2 regions of the Caenimonas aquaedulcis genome follow, and region 1 is predicted to be linked to the other one. Evidence: predicted binding sites of a transcription regulator. Region 1 holds the regulator's gene; the other holds the start of a gene.
What was found. Region 1 encodes FNR, which switches genes on or off when oxygen is low (the NO sensors DNR and NnrR bind a similar motif). Its sites were predicted from a motif close to TTGATNNNNATCAA; they were not measured.

Region 1 (4,855 bases):
TCACTGCGATCGTTACCAGCAGGGCGACGCATTCCCGGCCTGGACGCCGGCGGCGCGCAGGAAGTCGGCGGCCTGCCTGCATGCGCTGGAGTCGTCGGGATTCCGCGTGCTGGGCATCGCGTGGAAATGCGTGCCGCGCACGCTGGAAGACGCGGGGCTGGAGGACGAGAACGCGCTCGTGTTCGCCGGCTTTGCGGCGTTCCTCGACCCGCCCAAGGCCGACGCGGGCGCGGCCATCGCGGACCTGCAGGCGCGCGGCGTGGGCGTGAAGGTGGTGAGCGGCGACAGTGACCTCGTCACGCGACATGTGTGCGAAGCGCTGGGCATGCGCGTCGAGGGCGTGCTGCTGGGACACGAGATCGCCGCGATGGACGACCGCGCGCTCGCGCATCGCGCGCAGGCGTGCAACCTGTTCTGCCGCGTGGACCCGATCCAGAAGAACCGGGTGATCCGGGCGCTGCGCGCGCGCGGCCACGTCGTGGGCTACCTGGGCGACGGCATCAACGACGCGCCCGCGCTCCACAGCGCGGACGTGGGGATCTCGGTGGACTCCGCCTGCGACAGCGCGCGCGCGGCCGCCGATCTCGTGCTGCTGCGCCACGACCTGGGCGTGCTCGGCGCGGCGGTGGGCGAGGGCAGGCGGACCATCGCCAACACGCGCAAGTACATCCTGCTGGGCACCAGTTCCAACTTCGGCAACATGGCCAGCATGGCCGCCGCCGCGGTGTTCCTGCCGTTCCTCCCGATGCTGCCGGTGCAGATCCTGCTGAACAACCTGCTGTACGACGGCGTGTCCGCCGCGCTGCCGCTGGACCGCGTCGATGCGCAGGACGTCGCTGCGCCCGTGCGCTGGGACATCGCCCGCCTGCGGCGCTTCATGCTCGTGATCGGGCCGGTGAGTTCGCTGTTCGACATCGGCCTGTTCGTCGTGCTGCTGCACGTGCTGGATGCCGCCCCCGCGCAGTTCCAGTCGGCGTGGTTCCTCGAATCCCTCGCCACGCAGGTCCTGGCGGTCTTCGTGATCCGCACGCGCGGCCCGGCCATCGCGGGCCGGCCGCATCCCGCCGTGGCGGCCGCCGCCCTCGCCGTGCTCTCGTTCGCGGCGGTGCTGCCCTTCACGCCCCTGGGGGCGTGGTTCGGGCTGGTGGGCCTGCCGGCATCGTTCTACCTCGCCATCACGGGCATGACGGTGAGCTACCTCCTGCTGCTGGAACTCGTCAAGCGCCGCTTCTACCGGTCGCGCGCCGCTAGGAAAATTCCTAGGGCCGCCGGGCATTCGGGAAGCCGCATTCAGGGCCATTCCTAGCGTTCTTTCGTCCGCCGCCGATGTCGCGCGGCGGGGCGTTGGGCCAAAGTTGCGCCATGCCCGACAGCCAGCTTCCCATCCGCGTATTCCTCGCCGACGACTCCGCACTGATCCGCTCGCGCGTCGGCAACCTCCTCGAATCGAAAGGCGCGCTGATCGTGGGGGAGGGCGAGACGCCCCGCGGCTGCATCGCCTCGATCCTGGCGCTCCGGCCCGACGTCGTCGTGCTGGACGTGCAGCTCGAGGGCGGCACGGGCCTGGAGGTCTTGCAGGCGGTACGGCCCGCCGCGCCGGGTGTCGCTTTCGTCGTCTTCACCAACAACTCCGCGCAGGCCTATCGCACGCGCTACCTGAAAGCAGGCGCGGCGCGCTTCCTGGACAAGGGCAGCGACTCGGGCCAACTCGCCCAGGCCGTCGCCGTCGCCGCCCGCCAACCCGATTCAACGAACGCCAATCCGTAGGAGGATGATCATGAACGCAGCCACTCTCGAAGCCCCCGTCACGTTCACGCGGCAACTGCCGGTGCGCGACATCCGCGTCGCCGCGCCGCTCAAGACGCAATGCTCCGCCTGCCACCTGAAGGAGCTGTGCCTGCCCTGCGGCATGACGGGCGACGACGTGGTGCGCCTGGACGGCCTGCTCTTCGGGCGCCGCAAGGTGAAGCTGGGCCAGCCGCTCTACCATGAGGGCGACCGCTTCCAGTACATCTACGCCGTGCGCAGCGGCACCTTCAAGTCCAGCCTCACGCTGCAGGACGGGCGCGACCAGGTCACCGGCTTCCACATGGCCGGCGAGCTGATGGGGCTCGACGGCGTCGCGCAGGGACACCATGCGAGCGGCGCGACGGCCCTCGAGGACGCGGAGATCTGCGCCATCCCCTACGAGCACCTGAACGAGCTGTCGGCAGCCCACAGCAACATGCACCACCTGGTGAGCCGCCTCATGAGCCGCGAGATCGTGCGCGAGCACAGCCTGATGATGCTGCTCGGGAGCATGAACGCGGAGGAGCGCCTCGCGGCCTTCCTGCTGAACCTGTCGCAGCGCATGAAGGCCCGCGGCTACTCGGCCAGCGAGTTCCACCTGCGCATGTCCCGCGCCGAGATCGGCAGCTACCTCGGCATGAAGCTCGAGACGGTGAGCCGCACCTTCTCCGCGTTCCAGCAGCGCGGCCTGCTGGAAGTGGACAAGCGCCACATCCGCATCCTCGACCTCGCGGGCCTGTCGCGGGCCCTCGACATGCGCATCCACTGAACGCAACCAGAGGTCAACCCCATGCCCCATAGCTGCACACAGATCATCCGGGAGGAGCATTCGGCCGTGGCCGCCATGCTGCGTTCGCTGAAGATGATGATCGCCAACGGCCCCGGCGACCAGCCCGAGCGTTTCTTCGACGTGCTGCGCGCCATGCTGTTCTACATCGACGAATTTCCGGAGAAGCGGCACCACCCCAAGGAGTCGGACCTGCTCTTTCCCCGCATCGCCCGCGCGGTGCCGGCGCTCATGCCCGTGATCCGCAAGCTCGAGGCGGACCACATGCGCGGCGAGGGCAAGGTGCGGGAACTGCAGCACCTGCTGCTCGCCTGGGAGCTGGTCGGCGATTCGCGCCGCCCGATCTTCGAGGACGCCGCGGAAAAGTACGCCGCCTTCTACCTCGAGCACATGCGCGTGGAGGAGACGCAGCTGCTGCCCGGCGCCGAAGAGGCGCTCACGAGCAAGGAGTGGAAGGAGCTCGACCTGGCCTTCGAGCAGGACCGGGACCCGCTCGCCGGCGGCGTGCGCGACCCGGTCTACGACCGCCTCTTCACGCGCATCGTCATGGCGGCGCCCGCGCCGATCGGCGTCGGGCCCGAGCTGCATGCCTGAGCCGCGGGGCGGGCGGCCGGCCCGCGTTGCCGCCCTCGCCATGGCAGCAGCGCTCTTCGCGGCGCCGGCATCCGCCTCCGACGACCCGTGCGCCGTGCCCCGGCCCCCGGGCGCGACGCGCAGTTTCTCCGCGGCGGCCGCGCGCACCGCGCCGGCGGTGGTGAGCGTGCTCGTCATCCGGCCCCGGCGCGTCGATTCCGTCTTCGGCGGGCCCGACCGCACGCCGCCGTTTCCCGACGCGCCGCTCGAGCGGTCCTTCGCCTCGGGCTTCATCCTGTCGCCCGATGGGTTCGTCGCCACCAGCGCGCATGTGGTGTTCGATGCGCGGGAGACCTGGATCGCGATGGCCGACGGGCGCAGGCTGCAGGCGCGCGTCGCCGGCTTCGACCGCGATGCCGACGTCGCCCTGCTGAAGGTCGAGGCGTCGGGCCTGCCGGCCGCGCCGCTCGAGCCGCAGCGCCGCGTGTGCCCCGGCGAATGGGTCGCCGCGATGGGCGCGCCCTTCGGCTTCGAGCACACGGTGACCGCGGGTGTGGTGAGCGCCTACCCGCGCTTCCTGCCCGGCGGCAGCGTGCTGCCGCTCATCCAGACGGACGTGGCGATCAACCCCGGCAGCTCCGGCGGCCCGCTGTTCACGTCAGACGGCGCCGTCGTCGGGATGAACTCGCTGATCTATTCGGACAACGGCATCTTCGCCGGCGTGTCGTTCGCGTTGCCGGCCGACCAGGTCCTGCGCATCGTGTCGCGCATCCGCGCGGGCCGCTCGCGCCGCGCCGAGCTCGGCGTGGTGACGCAGCCCGTCACCGCGGACCTCGCGCGCGCGTTCGGGCTGGGCGAGACGGGCGGCGCGCTCGTCGTGAAAGTCGCGCCGGGCAGCGCCGCGGAAGCCGCCGGCCTTCGCAGCGGCGACGTGCTGGTCGCCACAGGCTCGCGGCGCACGGCCTCGCACGCGCAGATCGAGGAAGAATTCTCCGCGTTGAAGCCCGGCGAATCGCTGGCGCTGCGGCTGTGGCGTGGCGAGGCGATGTCCACCGTGCGCGTGCATGCGCAGGCTGCGCGCACGCAGGCCGATGCGTCGCCCACCGCGCGGACGGCCCCGGAGATCCGGCTCGGCCTGGGGCTTGCGCCGGCCGGCGCGACCGCGGGCCTGCCGGCGGGCGTCTACGTCGACGACGTCGTCGGCTCCAGCCTGCTCGCCGGCATCGAGCCCGGCGACCGCATCACGGCGGTCAACGGCATCCCGGTCGCCACCGCGTCGGAGTTCGACGCGGCGCTGCGCGCCGCCGCGGACAAGCCCACGGTGGCCCTGCTGGTCGAGCGCGGCGGCGTGGCCTCGTACGTCCCGGTCGACCGACTGGGGCGGTGACGCGGCGCGGCGCGAACTACCTGGTGGACGCCGGGCAGGTCGAGATGCCGAGCAGGCTGTACAGTGGGCACATGCCGGCCGCGCCCGTGACGAGCGGCACGACGCCGATATAGCCCCACGCGCCGATGGTGCCGAAGTAGGCGAGGGCGATCAGCGCGAGGCCGGCGATGACGCGCAGGCTGCGGTCCAGGGTACCTTCATTGACTTTCATGGGGATGCCTTTCAGGGTGGGTTGAGGAAACGGGGACGGACGCGAGCCGCCTGACCGCCTGCGCGAGCAGGGGGGCCAGGCCGATCGCGTTGGACGCGTGGGCAATCGA
Region 2 (4,855 bases), 3.8 Mb from region 1:
GTCCAAGGACGGCGCGAAATTCGGCACCGGCCAGATCGAAGGCGTGATCGCCCCGGAGACTGCCGCACACGCCGCCGGCACGAGCGCGCTGCTGCCCATGCTCGCCCTCGGCATCCCGGGCTCGCCCACCGCCGCGGTGCTGCTGGGCGGCCTGCTGATCTGGGGCCTGCAGCCCGGCCCGCTGCTCTTCGTCGAGCAGAAGGATTTCGTGTGGGGCCTGATCGCCAGCATGTACCTCGGCAACCTCGTCGGCCTCATCGTCGTGCTGACCACGGTGCCGCTCTTCGCGTCGATCCTGCGCATCCCGTTTTCCATCATCGCGCCGGTGATCGTGGTGATCTGCGCGATCGGCGCCTACACCGTGCACAACGCGATGCTGGACATCTGGTTCATGCTGGTCTTCGGCGTCGTCGGCTACCTGTTCAAGAAGCTCGACTATCCGCTTGCGCCGCTGGTGCTCGCGCTGGTGTTGGGCGACAAGGCGGAGGATTCGTTCCGCCAGGCGATGCTGGTCTCGCAGGGCGAGCTGGGCATCCTGTGGTCGAACCCGCTGGTCGGCACGATCTCCACGCTCGCGATCCTGCTGCTGCTGTGGCCGCTCATCTCCCGGCTCATCGCCAGGGTGCGCCCGCCCAAGCGCGAGTCCTTCGCCGAAGAACAGCCGGTCGACTGACCTGAACCGAGGAGCACGCCATGCCCGTCATCGCCCTCACCCAGGAAATGGGCTCGCTCGCGAAGGACGTCGCCATCGAGCTCGGCCGCGTGTCGCAGCTCGAGGTGCTGCGGCACGAGGTGCTGGAAGGCGTCGCCGGGCGCATGCAGGTATCCACCAGCCTGATCAGCCGCCTGCGGGAGGGCAAGGCCGGCCTCATGGAGCGGCTCAAGAGCGACCACGACACCGAAGCGGTGTACACGGCCAAGGAAGTCTATGCACTCGCGGGCCGCGGCAACGTGGTGCTGCGCGGCTGGGGCGCGACCTGCCTGCTGCGCGACGTGCCGCACGTCGTCACGGTGCGCATCACGCGATCCTTCGACAAGCGGGTGGACTGGCTGATGGAGCATCTCGGCACGGACGACCGCGACTTCGCGCAGGCCGAGGTGCGCCGCAGCGACGACGCCCATGCCACCCGCATGCACGACCGCTTCGGCGTGACCTGGGGCGACCCCCTCCTCTACGACCTGGTGCTCAACACCGATCGCGTGACGGTGGAAAGCTGCGCCGCGCAGATCCTGCACCTGGCCGGCCGCCCGGAATTTGCGGAAACCGAAGCCTCACGCGCGAAGCTGCAAAGCCTGGCGCTCAATTCCGCGATCCGCGCGGCGCTGCGCGACAACGAATCGACGCGCGAGGTGAACATCGAAGTCGATTCGTCGCAGGGGAAGGTGGTGCTGCAGGGCATCGTGCTGAACGACGCGGAGCGGTCGGAAACCGCGCGGGTGGCCAGCGCGGTCGCGGGCGCGGGCAATGTAGACAACCAGCTGCGGATCATGGCGGTGACGCGGCGGTTTGCACATGCGAAGACTTGATTTTGATACCGGACGCAGAATTCGCAGAAGTTACGCAGAAGAAATACAAGAAAAAATCAAATGAAATTTTGAATTCTTCTTGTCTTCATTCTGCGTAACTTCTGCGAATTCTGCGTCCTTGCCCCCTAAATCTTCCCCCGCTGCTTCAACCGGCTCAGCGTCTCCGCGGAGAGATTCAGGTAGGTCGCCAATTCCTTCTTGGGCACCCGGTCGAACAGCTCAGGGTGCTTGCGCTGGAAACGCTTCACGCGTCCCGGCGCATCCAGCAGGTGCAGCGTAATCGTGTGCGCCATGATTTCGCTCATTTCCTGCATCACGTAATACTCGAAGGATTGCTTCAATCCGGGGTGGCGCTCCAGGAAGCCCACCCACTCGCGCATCGGCAGCTTCGCCACCCTCGCCTTCGTCACGCTCACGATGCTGTACGGCGTCGGCGTGCCCAGGCGCCACGCGGCGTAGCTCGTCTCGAAATCGCCTTCGTCCGTGAAGCGCAGGATCATCTCCTTGCCTTCCTGGTTCGTGACCACACGTTTGAGCACGCCGTCCAGGATGAAGTACTGCTCCATTTCGTGCACGCCCTGGTTGAGCAGGTTCTCGCCTTTTTGCACGTCCAGCACCGCGAGATGCGTTTCCAGCTCCATCGTCTGGGCCGCGGTCATCCCCTTGAGGACGACGTTGTGCGCCAGCTGGACGCGGATGACGTTTCTTTCGGGATGGTTGTCGACGGATGACATGCAGGGGAAAGTTCGGTGCCGGGGTGCCCGCCGCGCGCCGGGTGGATTGGTGAAAATTGACCCCGGTCAAGAGTGCCGCGCAAGGCGTTTCCTATGATACCGCGCAGGGGTGAGCAGGCCTTCCGCACGGGGCGGGAGACGGCACCCGCAGGACCTGAAGACATGACGACAGAAACCCAATCGCAGGCCACGACCGACGGCTTTCACCTCGTCATCGACGCGCTGAAGCTCAACGGGCTGGACACCATCTACTGCCTCCCGGGCATCCCGATCACCGACTTCCTGCGCATGGCGCAAGGCGAAGGCATGCGCGTGATCGCCTTCCGGCACGAACAGCATGCGGGCAACGCCGCCGCGGCCGCGGGCTTCCTCACGCAAAAGCCCGGCATCTGCTTCACCGTGTCGGCACCCGGTTTCCTGAACGGCCTCACCGCGCTCGCGAATGCCACGACCAACTGCTTCCCGATGATCCTCATCAGCGGCTCCTCGGAACGCGAAATCGTCGACCTGCAGCAAGGCGACTACGAAGAGATGGACCAGCTCGCCATCGCGAAGCCGCTGTGCAAGGCGGCCTTCCGCGTGCTGCATGCCGAAGACATCGGCGTCGGCATCGCGCGCGCCATCCGCTCCGCCGTTTCCGGACGCCCGGGCGGCGTGTACCTCGACCTGCCGGCGAAACTCTTCGCGCAAACCATCGATGCGGCCGCGGGCAAGAAGTCGCTGATCAAGGTGGTCGATGCCGCGCCGAAGCAGATCCCCGCGCCGGATGCCGTCAAGCGCGCCGTGGACCTGCTCAAGGGCGCGAAAAAGCCCCTCATCCTCCTGGGCAAGGGCGCGGCCTACGCGCAGGCCGACGCGGACATCAAGGCGCTCGTCGAGAAAACCGGCATCCCCTACCTGCCGATGTCGATGGCCAAAGGCCTGCTGCCCGACAACCATGCGCAGTCGGCTTCCGCCGCGCGGTCCTATGTGCTCGCCGAAGCCGACGTCGTGATGCTCGTCGGTGCGCGCCTGAACTGGCTGCTGTCGCACGGCAAGGGCAAGACCTGGGGCGGCGCGTCGGGCAAGGACGGTGGCGGCCAGCAGTTCATCCAGGTGGATATCTCGCCGACGGAAGCCGACAGCAACGTCGCGATCGCGGCGCCGGTGATCGGCGACATCGGCTCCTGCGTCGCGGCACTGAACGCGGCGATCGGCTCCTCGTGGGCCAAGCCGCCGGCCGAGTGGACCAGCGCGATCTCCGAGCGCAAGGACAAGAACCTCACCAAGATGGCCGAGACGCTGGCGAAGGATCCTTCGCCCATGAACTTCCACAGCGCGCTCAACGTCGTGCGCAACAAGATCAAGGAGCGTCCCGACGCGGTCCTCGTCAACGAAGGCGCCAACGCGCTCGACTTCACGCGCAGCATCGTGGACATGTACGAGCCGCGCAAGCGCCTCGATGTCGGCACCTGGGGCATCATGGGCATCGGCATGGGCTTCGCCGTCGCCGCTGCCGTCGAGACGGGCAAGCCGGTGATCGCCGTGTGCGGCGACAGCGCCTTCGGGTTCTCGGGCATGGAAGTCGAGACGATCTGCCGCTACAACCTGCCGGTGTGCGTGGTGGTGATGAACAACAACGGCGTCTACAAGGGCACCGACCAGAACGCGAGCGGCGGCAAGGACGTCGCGCCCACGGTCTTCGTGAAGGACGCGCGCTACGAGATGCTGATGCAGGCGTTCGGCGGCACGGGCGTCTACGCGAAGACCACGGCCGAGCTGAAGAAGGCGCTGGACGAGGCGGTGTCTTCCGGCAAGCCGACCCTGATCAATGCCATCATCGACGAGACGGCGGGCACCGAGAGCGGACGCATCACCAGCCTGAACCCGAACGCGAAGAAGAAGTAACCGGTTTTTGAAACTTTGAAGAGAGAGAACAAGCCATGAGCAAAGCCCTGGACGGCGTCAAGATCCTCGATTTCACGCACGTGCAATCCGGCCCCACCTGCACCCAGCTGCTCGCGTGGTTCGGCGCGGACGTGATCAAGGTGGAGAAGGCGGGCGAAGGCGACGCGACGCGCGGCCAGCTGCGCGACATCGACGGCGTGGACAGCCTCTACTTCACGATGCTCAACCACAACAAGCGCTCCATCACGATCAACACCAAGGACCCAAAGGGCAAGGAAGTGCTGGAGCGCCTGGTGAAGGAATGCGACGTGCTGGTCGAGAACTTCGCGCCCGGCGCGCTCGACCGCATGGGCTTCTCGTGGGAGCGCATCCAGGAGCTGAACCCGCGCATGATCATGGCGTCCGTCAAGGGCTTCGGCCCCGGGCCGTACGAGGACTGCAAGGTCTACGAGAACGTCGCGCAGTGCGCGGGCGGCGCGGCCTCCACCACCGGCTTCGACGACGGCCCGCCGCTCGTCACGGGCGCGCAGATCGGCGACAGCGGCACGGGCCTGCACCTGGCCCTGGGCATCGTCGCCGCGCTCTACCAGCGCAACACCACCGGCCGCGGCCAGAAGGTGCTCGCCGCCATGCAGGACGCCGTGCTGAACCTGTGCCGCGTGAAGCTGCGCGACCAGCAGCGCCTGGACCGCAAGCACGTGCTCGAA

Region 2: the regulator FNR is predicted to act here: its motif matches at 2,318-2,331, upstream of oxc (oxalyl-CoA decarboxylase).

What each region holds. Positions count from the first base shown of each region.
Region 1 is NZ_JADWYS010000001.1:4,032,306-4,037,160, forward strand. Features, by position in the region: gene mgtA (magnesium-translocating P-type ATPase) at 1-1,306, shown strand, start outside; gene I5803_RS19455 (response regulator) at 1,363-1,767, shown strand; gene fnr (fumarate/nitrate reduction transcriptional regulator Fnr) at 1,778-2,557, shown strand; gene I5803_RS19465 (hemerythrin domain-containing protein) at 2,579-3,169, shown strand; gene I5803_RS19470 (trypsin-like peptidase domain-containing protein) at 3,210-4,535, shown strand; gene I5803_RS19475 (YgaP family membrane protein) at 4,552-4,746, opposite strand; gene I5803_RS19480 (ribose-phosphate diphosphokinase) at 4,733-4,855, opposite strand, start outside.
Region 2 is NZ_JADWYS010000001.1:245,541-250,395, reverse strand. Features, by position in the region: gene I5803_RS01105 (tripartite tricarboxylate transporter permease) at 1-673, shown strand, start outside; gene I5803_RS01100 (cytidylate kinase family protein) at 694-1,527, shown strand; gene I5803_RS01095 (Crp/Fnr family transcriptional regulator) at 1,653-2,261, opposite strand; gene oxc (oxalyl-CoA decarboxylase) at 2,424-4,148, shown strand; gene frc (formyl-CoA transferase) at 4,184-4,855, shown strand, end outside.